2 regions of the Microbacterium sp. SA156 genome follow, and region 2 is predicted to be linked to the other one. Evidence: predicted binding sites of a transcription regulator. Region 2 holds the regulator's gene; the other holds the start of a gene.
The links. Region 2 encodes LexA, which represses DNA repair genes until DNA is damaged. Its sites were predicted from a motif close to TCGAACANNTGTTCGA; they were not measured.
Positions count from the first base shown of each region.

Region 1: the regulator LexA is predicted to act here: its motif matches at 2,177-2,192, upstream of ACOWU6_RS02670 (DUF222 domain-containing protein).

Region 1 covers NZ_JBAKGU010000002.1:107,431-112,787, reverse strand. Annotated here, with positions in the region: gene ACOWU6_RS02675 (DUF429 domain-containing protein) at 1-639, shown strand, start outside; gene ACOWU6_RS02670 (DUF222 domain-containing protein) at 540-2,111, opposite strand; gene ACOWU6_RS02665 (RtcB family protein) at 2,497-3,666, shown strand; gene ACOWU6_RS02660 (LacI family DNA-binding transcriptional regulator) at 3,697-4,734, opposite strand; gene ACOWU6_RS02655 (aldo/keto reductase) at 4,713-5,357, opposite strand, start outside.
Region 2 covers NZ_JBAKGU010000014.1:25,433-30,789, forward strand. Annotated here, with positions in the region: gene ACOWU6_RS13280 (histidinol-phosphate transaminase) at 1-927, opposite strand, end outside; gene ACOWU6_RS13285 (LysM peptidoglycan-binding domain-containing protein) at 955-1,308, opposite strand; gene lexA (transcriptional repressor LexA) at 1,560-2,243, shown strand; gene ACOWU6_RS13295 (methylenetetrahydrofolate reductase) at 2,313-3,251, opposite strand; gene ACOWU6_RS13300 (alpha/beta hydrolase family protein) at 3,397-5,357, shown strand, end outside.

The DNA.
Region 1 (5,357 bases), on a different contig from region 2:
GACGTCGTCGCGATCGACTGCGCATTCGGCTGGCCGGCCGAGTTCGTCGCCTTCGTCTCCGCGCACGAGCGCGGTGAGATGTCGCCGCGATCGCTCTCCGGGAGGGACTGGCGCCGTCGGCTCGCCTATCGTCACACCGATCGGGCGGTGCGGGAGGTGACCGGGCGGTGGCCGCTCAGCGTCTCGACGGACCGACTCGGGATGACCGCCATGCACTGCGCGGAGCTGCTCGCCGCCTTCGAGGCGGCAGGCGAGCGCATCGACCGCTCGGGCGCGGGAAGGCTGGTCGAGGTCTACCCCGCCGCGGCCCTGCGACTCTGGGGTGTGCAGACAGCCGGCTACAAGACCCAGCCGGACGCGCGGATGCGGGCCGCGGAGTCGCTCCTCGGCCTCGCCCCGTGGCTCGACGTCGACGACGGTCAGCGCGATCTGCTCGGCCGTTCCGACGACGCACTCGACGCGCTCGCGGCGTCGCTCAACGCGCGCGCCCACGCGCTCGGGCACACCCTCCCCGTACCGGACGAGCTGCGCCCCGCGGCTCAGACCGAGGGATGGATCGCACTCCCGACCGCGCCGCTCGACTCGCTGACGAGCAGGTCGAACTCGTCCGCCTCGATCTCGGCGACCCATTCGTCGTAGAGCAGCTGCTGCCAGGCCTCATCGAACGGAGGCGCGTCCGGCAGCACATCGGGGATCGGGACGTCGACCTCGAGGTCAGCATCGATCTCGTCCTCGTCCTCGAGAGACGGCCACTCCCCCGGCGGCGCGGCGCCGGATCTCGCCCTCGGCTCCGGGAGGGACTCGAACCGTACCTGGGGTCTCGGGCGGTCGACCGAGGTCCGCCCGATCGGGCTGACCCACTCGAGCACCCCGGGGCTGATCTGGCGGACGGTCCACGGCGAGTGGTGCTTGTCGAGATGACATCCCTCGCACAGGCACTCCAGATTGCCCACGCACGTCTCCCCGCCGCGCAGATACGGGATCGTATGGTCGAGATCCGCCGTCGCCGCTCGGTTCTCGCACCCCGGGCTACGGCACGTTTCGTCCCGCGCGAGGAGGAACCGGCGCTGCGCCGCGGTGGGGGCGTATCGGTCCACCGTGAGGAGGGCTCCGGTGTCAGGACGCAGGAACACCCGGTCCCACCCCGCCGCGTGTCCGGCCAGGCGCCGCGCCGTCTCGGGGTCGACCGGACCGTGCCCGGCGACGAAGGCGGCCTCGTCGTCGAGCCCCACCAACGTCTCGACGCGAATGACGATCTGCACGTTCGCCTGGATCACGTCGAGCGCGCCGCCCTCGCGGAGCGCGTGCGCGGACGGCCGGCCCGTCAGCGCCAGGTCCATCCACAGGTCCGCCTCGATCTGCGACTGCGTGCGCGGGTCGACCTCCGCTGCCGCCTCCGGCCCGCCTTCCGCTTCCGCCGCCTTCCGCGCGCGGCGGTTCTCGGCGACGATCGCTCGGGCCATGCTCCGGATGCGGTCCCGCGCCGCGTGGACCTCGGCTGTGGAGGTGATCAGCTCGAATCTGCTCACGCCGTCTTCGAGGTCATCCACGCGGACCCGTCGACGCGCGCGTGCGGCGGCATGCCGGTCGGCGATCGGCGTCGGGCACAGTCGCTCAGCGAGCTCGATCGCGAAGGCCCGCAACTGGCCGGGCGAGGCGGTCTCGGCGAACCCGATCGCCGCCTCCTCGTACTCCTGGTCGAGCCCTTCGGGCAGCCGCTCCCCCGCCCGCCGGATCACGTCGACGTGCCGCACGGTGATCCGGCCTTCAGCCAGCGCCTGAACCGTCGCGGGGTACCGCTCGACCAGCACCTCCGCGTCTGCGAGCTTCGTCATCATCCGCGACTTCGCCTCGTGCAGCACGCCCGCGGTCTCGCTCGCCATCGAGCGGAACGGGAAGTCGTGCGACGAGGGTCCGCCCGCGCGCTCCCGCTGCACCCGAGCGATCCGTGCGGCCTCGGCAAGCGCCTCGATCTCCATCGCATCGGCCTGCGCGCGCAGTCGCCGCGAGGTCTCCAGGCGCCCGCACAGCGCGCGGGTCGACGCGATCTCGTCGTCCGTGAACTCCCACGGAACGCTCGAGAACCCGCTCGGCGACGTCGTCTTCGACATGCCTCCAGAGTACCGACCGCCTCGGACATTTCACCGAAGAATCTCGATCTGTGGATAACTCACGTGCGGACATCCGTTCGCATCGGTTCGCGATTCCGAGGCGGCCCCTTGCGCGCCGACACGGCCCGCCGGTAGGGTCGCAAGGCTGTGCCGACCGGCACACGCAGCGAGTCGAGAGGTCGACGCGATGAGCCCGCAGCGGGAGCTTCGCCAGGCGGTCCTGGGCAGCAAGCCCCAGAACCGCTCTTCGTCGACCCCTCCGGCGCCGGCCGTGTAGCAGCACCCGCTCGCATCACGCCCCGCACCGCACAGGTCCGGGGCGTCTCCTTTCCGTCACGCGGAGGAGGTCCGGGGACCAGGACCCGCGGATCGAAGGAAAGGAATCATGGAGAGGCTCTCGGAACGCCTGCTGTCGTGGGCGAGCCTGATCGACTCGCAGACCGTCGAGCAGGCGCGCACGTCCTCGCGCATGCCGTTCATCCACCCCCACGTGGCGCTCATGCCGGACGCGCATCTCGGGCTCGGCGCGACCGTCGGATCGGTCATCCCGACACGCGGCGCGATCATGCCGGCCGCGGTCGGCGTCGACATCGGCTGCGGGATGATCGCGGTGCGCACGCCGTTCACGCGCGCGAATCTCGCCTCGCGCGATCTGCGCGAGCTCCGCGAGCAGATCGAGCGCGCCATCCCGCTCTCGGCAGGGCACGACAACCGCAAGGTCGTCGCGACCGCCGAGCCGCGCGTGGCCGAGCTCGAGAAGCTCGCCGCCGAGGCGGGCTTCGATCCCGCGAAGCGGGCGAGGAGATGGCGGCTGCAGCTCGGATCGCTCGGCAGCGGCAACCACTTCATCGAGGTCTCGGTCGACGAGACGGATGCCGTGTGGATGTTCCTGCACTCCGGCTCACGCGGGGTCGGCAACCGGATCGCGCAGCATCACATCGCCGTCGCCAAGGGCCTGGCCCGGCGCGACGAGCTCGACCTGCCGCACATCGACCTGGCGTACCTCGTCGAGGGAACGGACGAGTTCGACCGCTACATCAGGGAGCTGCGGTGGGCGCAGCGGTTCGCGCTGCTCAACCGCGAGGAGATGATGGACCGCGTCGCGAATCAGCTCGGCCGCTTCCTCGACGCCGAGGTCGACGAGCTCGAGCGCATCAACTGCCACCACAACTTCACGGAGTCGGAGGTGCACTTCGGCGAGCGCGTCTGGGTGTCCCGCAAGGGAGCGATCCTGGCGGACGCCGGTCGGCCCGGGCTCATCCCGGGATCCATGGGGACCGCGTCGTACGTTGTCGAAGGCAGGGGGAACGCGCTCGCGCTGAACTCCTCGCCGCACGGCGCCGGCCGCGAGTACTCGCGGTCGGCTGCGCGCCGCACGTTCACGCGCGAGCAGCTGCGCGAGGCGATGGCCGGCATCGAGTACCGCGACACCGAGGCGTTCATCGACGAGATCCCGCAGGCGTACAAGCCGATCGATCAGGTGATGGCCGACGCGGCCGATCTCGTCTCGGTGCGGCACACGCTGCGCCAGCTCGTGAACGTGAAGGGCGACTGAGGCGAGGGCGGGGCGGCGGCCCCGCCCTCGCTACGCCGACTCGCGCAGGACGAGACGGTGCGGGACGACGCGGAAGCGGTCGACCTCGGCGTCGCCGTCGCGAAGCGCGACGGCGAGCTCGAGCGTGTGCCGCGCGACCTCGTCGAAGTCGACGGCCAGCGTCGTCAGCGTCGGCGCGACGAGCGTGCCGATCGTGAGACCGTCGACCCCGGCCACGCGGATGTCGCGCGGCACGTCGAGGCCCGCATGGCGGCAGGCCGACAGCGCGCCGAGCGCCATGAGGTCGTTGAACGCCAGAAGCGCGTCGGGAGGCGCTGCCCGCCGCACGATCTGCGCGGTGACGGCGGACGCATGCTCGGCGCTCGACGACGCCGCGTGCACGACCTCGGCCTCCACGCCGTGCTCGCGGAACGCCGCCGCCATCGCCGCGCCGCGCGCGCTGGGCTCGCGCGGCGCGGAGGCGTCGAGCACGACGGGGCGCCGCACGCCCACCGCGACGAGGTGCGCGACGAGATCGCCGATCGCGGCGACGGGGTCGAGCCGCACGCCCGCGTGCTCGGTGGTCTCGCCCGCATCCAGCTGGATGAGCGGCGTCGTCGCGAGGCCGCTCCCCCACCCGGCCGACCATTCCCCGAGATAGCCGACGACGACATCCGCCTGCTCGCGCAGCGATGCGAGGAGGCGATCCGCGTCGCTCGCGAGACCGATGTCGACGAGCATCACGTTCCATCCCTCGTCCGCCGCGAGCCGCACGACGGCCGCGGCGAGCTCGGGAGAGTACGGGTTGCGCAGGTCGTTCACGACGAGACCCAGCTGCCGCGCGCCGCCCGTCACAAGGCCTCGGCCGAAGCGCGACGGCCGATACGACAGCTCGCGCGCAGCCTCCATGACCCGCCGTTTGGTCTCGGCGCTGATGCCGCTCATGTCGTTCATGGCGCGCGTCACGGTCTGCCGCGAGACTCCGGCGGCAGCGGCCACGTCGAGGATCGTCGCGCGTCGGCGCCCGGCGGCGGACGACCCCGCGGGCGCGGGGTCGTCCGCTCCCGTCAGCTGCGAAGGTCCAGCCATGCCACCTCTTCGGCCGTGAGCTCGATGGACAGGCCCCGCATCGACGACCGGGCCTCCTCGATCGTACGCGGGCCGAAGAGGGGGAACGTCGGGAAGGGCTGCGCGAGCACGTACGCGAGCGCGATGGCGGTGGCGGGCACGCCCCGGTCGGCGCCCAGCTGCTCGGCGCGACGCAGCCGCTCGAAGTTCTCGTCGCTGTAGTAGCAGCGCACGAGCTCCGGGTCGCTGAGGTCGTCGGGGCGCGCACGCCCTGTGAAGAACCCGCGGGCCTGCGACGACCACGGCAGCAGCGGGATGCCGCGCTCGGCGAGCCAGCGCTTTGACGCGGCGTCGGTCGCGTGCACGCAGCCCTCCCACGGGACGTCGAGCGCCTCGGCGAGCCCGAAGTGGTTGCTCACCACCGTGAAGCCCTGGCGCCCGTTCGCGCGCGCGTAGGCGTTCGCCTCGTCGATGCGCGCGGGGGTCCAGTTCGAGCCGCCGTACACGCGGATGCGCCCGGCGCGGAAGTGCTCGTCCAGCACGTCGACGAACTCGCCCACCGGCACGTCGGGATTGTCGCGGTGCAGCATGTAGATGTCGGCGTAGTCCGTGCCCTGCCGCTCGAGGCTCTCGAGCAGCTGACG
Region 2 (5,357 bases):
GCCGAACAGGACGAAGTTCGACCACGTCGGGTACACGGTGTAGCCGAGCGCCTCGAGCGTGGCCGAGATCCGGTCGCGCTGCTCGACGATCTCGTCGACCATCGCGAGCATCGTGTCGGCGTGACGCAGGGCCGCGGAAGCCGCCGCCTGCGTGAGCGCGCTGAGGTGGTACGGGAGGCGGACGAGGCGGAGGGCGTCGACGACCGCGGGGTCCGCGGCGAGGTAGCCGACGCGCGCGCCCGCGAACGCGAACGCCTTGCTCATGGTGCGCGAGACGACGAGCCGGGGCCGCCCGGGCAGCAGCTGGAGCGCCGAGGGCACGTCGCGCGGCGCGAACTCGCGGTACGCCTCGTCGACGATGACGATGCCGTCGGTCGCGTCGTAGACGGCTTCCACGACGTCGTTCTCGAGCGGCGTCCCCGTCGGGTTGTTCGGTGCGCACAGGAACACGACGTCGGGCCGGGCCTCCGCGACCTGCGCGGCCGCGCTCTCGGGCGTGAGGGAGAAGTTCGCCCCCCGCTCTCCCGACACGAACGTCGCGCCGACGCCGCGCGTCAGCAGCGTGTACATCGAGTAGGTGGGGGCGAAGCCGAACGCCGTCCGCCCCGGTCCGGCGAACGCCTGGAGGAGGTGCTGCAGCACCTCGTTCGAGCCGTTCGCGGCCCAGATCTGCTCGGGCTCGAGCCCGTGCCCGAGGTACTCCGCGAACCCTTCGCGGAGCGCCGTGAACTCGCGATCCGGGTAGCGGTTCACATCCCGCAGCGCGAGGGCGACCGAGTCCGCGATGTCGTCGGCGACCTCGTCGGGGATCGGGTGCGTGTTCTCGTTGACGTTCAGCGCGACGGGCAGCGGCGCCTGCGGAGCGCCGTAGGGCTGCTGTCCGCGGAGGTCGTCGCGCAGGGGGAGGTCATCGAGAGAGACGGTCACCCGTCCATGCTAGAGCGCGCGACGGACTCACTCGCCCGTCGAGTAGGCGGCGGGGATGGCGATCTCCTGCCCCGCGGCGATGTCGCTCCCCGGGAGCTGGTTGAGGTGCAGGATCTCGTCGACGACGTCGCGCGGGTCCGCCTCGGGGGCGACCGCCTGCGCGATGTCCCACAGGGTGTCGCCCGCCATGACCGTGACGGTGTCGAAGGTGCCGGCAGGCGCACTGTCCTCGCGCGAGGCGAGGGCCGCGCCGCCGCTGAGCACCCCGAATCCGATCGCCGCGACGAGCGGAGCCGCGGCGAGCGCGGCGAGGACCCGGCGGCCGCGCACCGTGAGGCGGAGGCGGGTCGAGCGTGCCGGAGCGGAGCTGTTCGTGCGCATGGCGGTTCCTTCCTGTAGATCACTTCGAGTCCGTCTGCTCGGCCGGGAGAGACGGACCCGAAGTGATGTTCCGAACCTATCTTCGATGTGGTCGCGGTGTCAAGAACTCTCTTCGAACGGGTTTCGCGACTTCTGCGAGACACGCTCGAACAAATCTCCCGGAATCCCGTCGAGATCCGCTAGCGTCGTCCTGACGGGACCACCACATCACGCACCTCCGACATTCGAGCGGGGCAGCGAAGGAGCACGACATGACGGATGCGGGCACGCGCGAGGAGAAGCCGCGCACGCGGCGGCGCAAGAACCTGAGCGACAAGCAGCTGGCCATCCTCGAGGTCATCCAGCGCTCCATCCAGCACAACGGCTACCCGCCGAGCATGCGCGAGATCGGCGACGCGGTCGGACTGAAGTCGCTCTCGAGCGTGACGCATCAGCTCGGGCAGCTCGAGCTGAGCGGCTACCTGCGTCGCGACCCCGGGAAGACCCGCGCGATGGAGGTGCTCATCGATCTCCCGGGCTCGGCGGCGGAGAACCCGGCCGACTCGGGCCCCGCGGTCGGCGACGCCGCTCTCGTGCCGCTGGTCGGCCGCATCGCCGCCGGCGTCCCGATCACGGCCGAGCAGCAGGTCGAGGAGATCTTCCCCCTCCCCCGACAGCTCGTCGGCAAGGGCGAGCTCTTCATGCTCAAGGTCAGCGGCGAGTCGATGATCGACGCGGCGATCTGCGACGGCGACTGGGTCGTCATCCGGTCGCAGGGCACGGCGGAGAACGGCGACATCGTCGCGGCCATGGTCGACGGCGAGGCGACCGTCAAGACGTTCCGTCAGCGCGACGGCCACACCTGGCTCCTCCCGCGCAACTCGGCGTTCGAGCCGATCCTCGCCGACGACGCTGTGGTCCTCGGCAAGGTCGTCGCTATCCTGCGCGCGGTCTGACGGCGCACACGAGGAGGGCGGGAGCCGGTCGGCTCCCGCCCTCCTCGTGTGCCGGGAGCGAACCGGCGGTCAGGAAGCCGCGGTCTCGCGCAGCGCGACCCCGGCTTCGCGCAGCACCGCGAGCACGGTCTCGTGCTCGTTGAAGGCGTAGAGGTGGATGCCCGGGGCCCCGCCGGCGAGCACCGCGCGCGCGAGGTCCGCCGCGTAGGCGATGCCGATCTCCCTGCGGCCCTCGGGGGTCGGCTCGACCTCGAGCGCGATCGACAGCTCCGACGGCAGGGGCTCGCCCGTGAGCTCGAGCATGCGCGCGAGCTTGGCGGGAGAGGTCACGGGCATGATGCCGGGGAGGATCGGGATGGTCACGCCCGCGGCCCGGGCGCGATCGACGAAGCGCAGGTAGTCGTCGGCATGGAAGAAGAGCTGGGTGATCGCGGCCTCGGCGCCGGCCGCCTGCTTCGCGAGGAGCGCATCGAGGTGCTCGAGCGGATGGCGCGAGCGCGGATGCCCGTTGGGGAAGGCCGCGACGAGCGTGCGCGCACGCGGGGCGCGGTCCACCCGCACCGCCTCGGGAACGCCCGGGATCGTCGTCTCGCCGTAGGGAGCGCGCTCGGCCTGCACGCGGTGGATGAGCTGGACCAGCTCGGCCGAGGTCCGCAGGTCGCCCAGGAACGCGTCGTCCTCGTCCTTCCCGGCGGGCGGGTCGCCGCGGATGGCGAGGAAGCTGAGGATGCCCGCGTCGAGGAACTCGCGGATGAGGGCGCTCGCCGTCGCGTAGTCGTTGCCGACGCACGTGAGGTGAGCGAGCGGCTCGACGTCCGTGTTCTCGCGGATCCACCGCAGCACGCGCAGCGACGCACCGCCCGTGGAGCCGCCCGCGCCGTACGTGACGGAGAGGAAGTCCGGGCCTGCTGCGGCCAGGCGGCGGATGGTCTCCTCGAGAGCCGCGGTGCGCGCGGGCGTGCGCGGCGGGTACAGCTCGAACGAGAACGGCGTGGCCGACGTCGCCATGTCCTTCCTCCGTGCTCTCCGGTCGCCGCGGCGATCCCCTGCCGCCGCATCCGGCCTCTCCTCTCCCGACCGTAGTCGCCCGCGCGCGGGCGCGGGAGCATCTGTGACGCTCCGTGTCGGAACGTCGCCGGTTACCGTGGAGGACATGACGCAGACGCTCCCGTTCGGCTCGTGGCCGTCGCCCATCGCGGCGTCCGACATCGCGGGGAACTCCCCGCGCCTCGGCGACGCGCGGTTCGTAGGCGGCGACGTCTGGTGGGCCGAGGGCGTCGCGGCCGAGCGGGGGCGCACAGCGGTGCTGCGGGCGAGCGACGGCGCGAGCGTTCTTCCCGCGCCCTGGAGCGCGCGGTCTCGCGTCCACGAGTACGGAGGCGGCGCGTGGACCGCGGCCGACGACGGCGCACTCCTCTTCGTCGAGCAGTCGGATCAGCGCGTGTACCTGCGCACGGCCGATGCGGAGCCCATCCCGCTCACGCCCGCGGGCACCGGCATGGCGTTCGGCGACCTCGTCCTCGCGGAGGGCCGACTGTGGGCGGTCCGCGAGACGCAGGGCGCCACGGGGGCTCCCCGTCGCGACATCGTCGCCATCCCGCTCGACGGCAGCGCGGCGGAGGACGCGTCCGCGATCGTGAGCGTCGTCGCAGGGAGCGACTTCGTCGCCTACCCCGCACCGCGCGCTGGCCGGCTCGCGTGGATCGCGTGGGACCATCCGGACATGCCGTGGGATGCCGCGGAGCTGCGCGTCGGGCGCATCGAATCGGATGGGCGCGTGCGCCGCTGGACAACACTCGCCGGCGGGCGCGGCGTCGCGGACGGGCAGGAAGTGTCGGCGCTGCAGCCCGAATGGGCGGCGGACGATGAGCTCCTCTTCGTCGCGGACCCTCCTGCCGCGCCCGGCGGCCCTGCCCGATGGAACCTCCGCCGCGCCCGGCTCGACGCGGCCGGAGGCGCCGTCGTGGAGCCGCTCCTGCCTTCCGACGCCGACACGGGCGGGCCGCTCTGGAATCTCGGGACCCGCTGGTACGCGCGGCTCGAGGACGGTCGGATCGCCGCGGTGCAGACGAACGGACGCGACCGGCTCGTGCTCGTCGATCCCGGAACGCGGGCGGTGACGGAGCTCGAGACGCCGCTCGGGCAGATGCTCGTCAAGGACGTCGACGGCGCGCGCCTGCTGCTGTCGGGCGCCGGCCCGCGGACGCCGGGCGGCATCTGGCTCCTCGACGTCGACGCGCGGACCTTCGCGCCGGTGCGCGGCGGGGAGACCGACCTCGACCCGGCGTGGATGCCCGAGGCTCTGCCGCTGTCGTTCCCCGGGCCGCGCGGGGATGTGCACGCCTTCGCATTTCCGCCGACGAACCCGCTCGCGACGGGCCCCGAGGGCGACCTGCCGCCGTATCTCGTGCTCGTGCACGGGGGCCCGACCGCGCACGTCTCGGGCGACCTCTCCCTCGCGGTCGCGTACTTCACGAGCCGGGGCATCGGCGTGCTCGATGTCAACTACGGCGGATCGACCGGCTACGGGCGCGCGTACCGCGAGCGCCTCAAGGGCGGATGGGGCGTGGTCGACGTCGAGGACGTCGCGGCCGCCGCGCGCGGCATCGCCGAAGCCGGCATCGCCGACCCCGCGCGCCTCGCGGTGCGCGGAGGATCGGCGGGCGGATGGACCGTGCTGTGCGCGATCGCCGACACCGACGTGTTCTCGGCCGGGATCAGCCGCTACGGCGTCGCCGACCTGCGGATGCTCGTCGCCGAGACGCACGATTTCGAGGCGCGCTACATCGACGGCCTCGTCGGCCCGCTCCCCGAGGCGGAGGAGCTGTACGCGAGGCGATCGCCGCTGTCTCGCCCCGAAGCGCTCCGCACGCCCCTCCTCATCCTCCAGGGCGCGGACGACCCGGTCGTGCCGCCCTCGCAGTCCGAGGCGCTGCGCGACGCGCTCGCGGCGAACGGGGTCCCGCACGCCTACCTGCTGTTCGAGGGCGAGGCGCACGGGTTCCGCGGGCGCGAGGCGATCATCCGCTCGTTCGAGGCCGAGGTCGCGTTCCTCGGCGCCGTCCTCGGGTTCGAGACGCCCGGCGTGCCGCCCCTCGAGATCGAGGGCCTGTC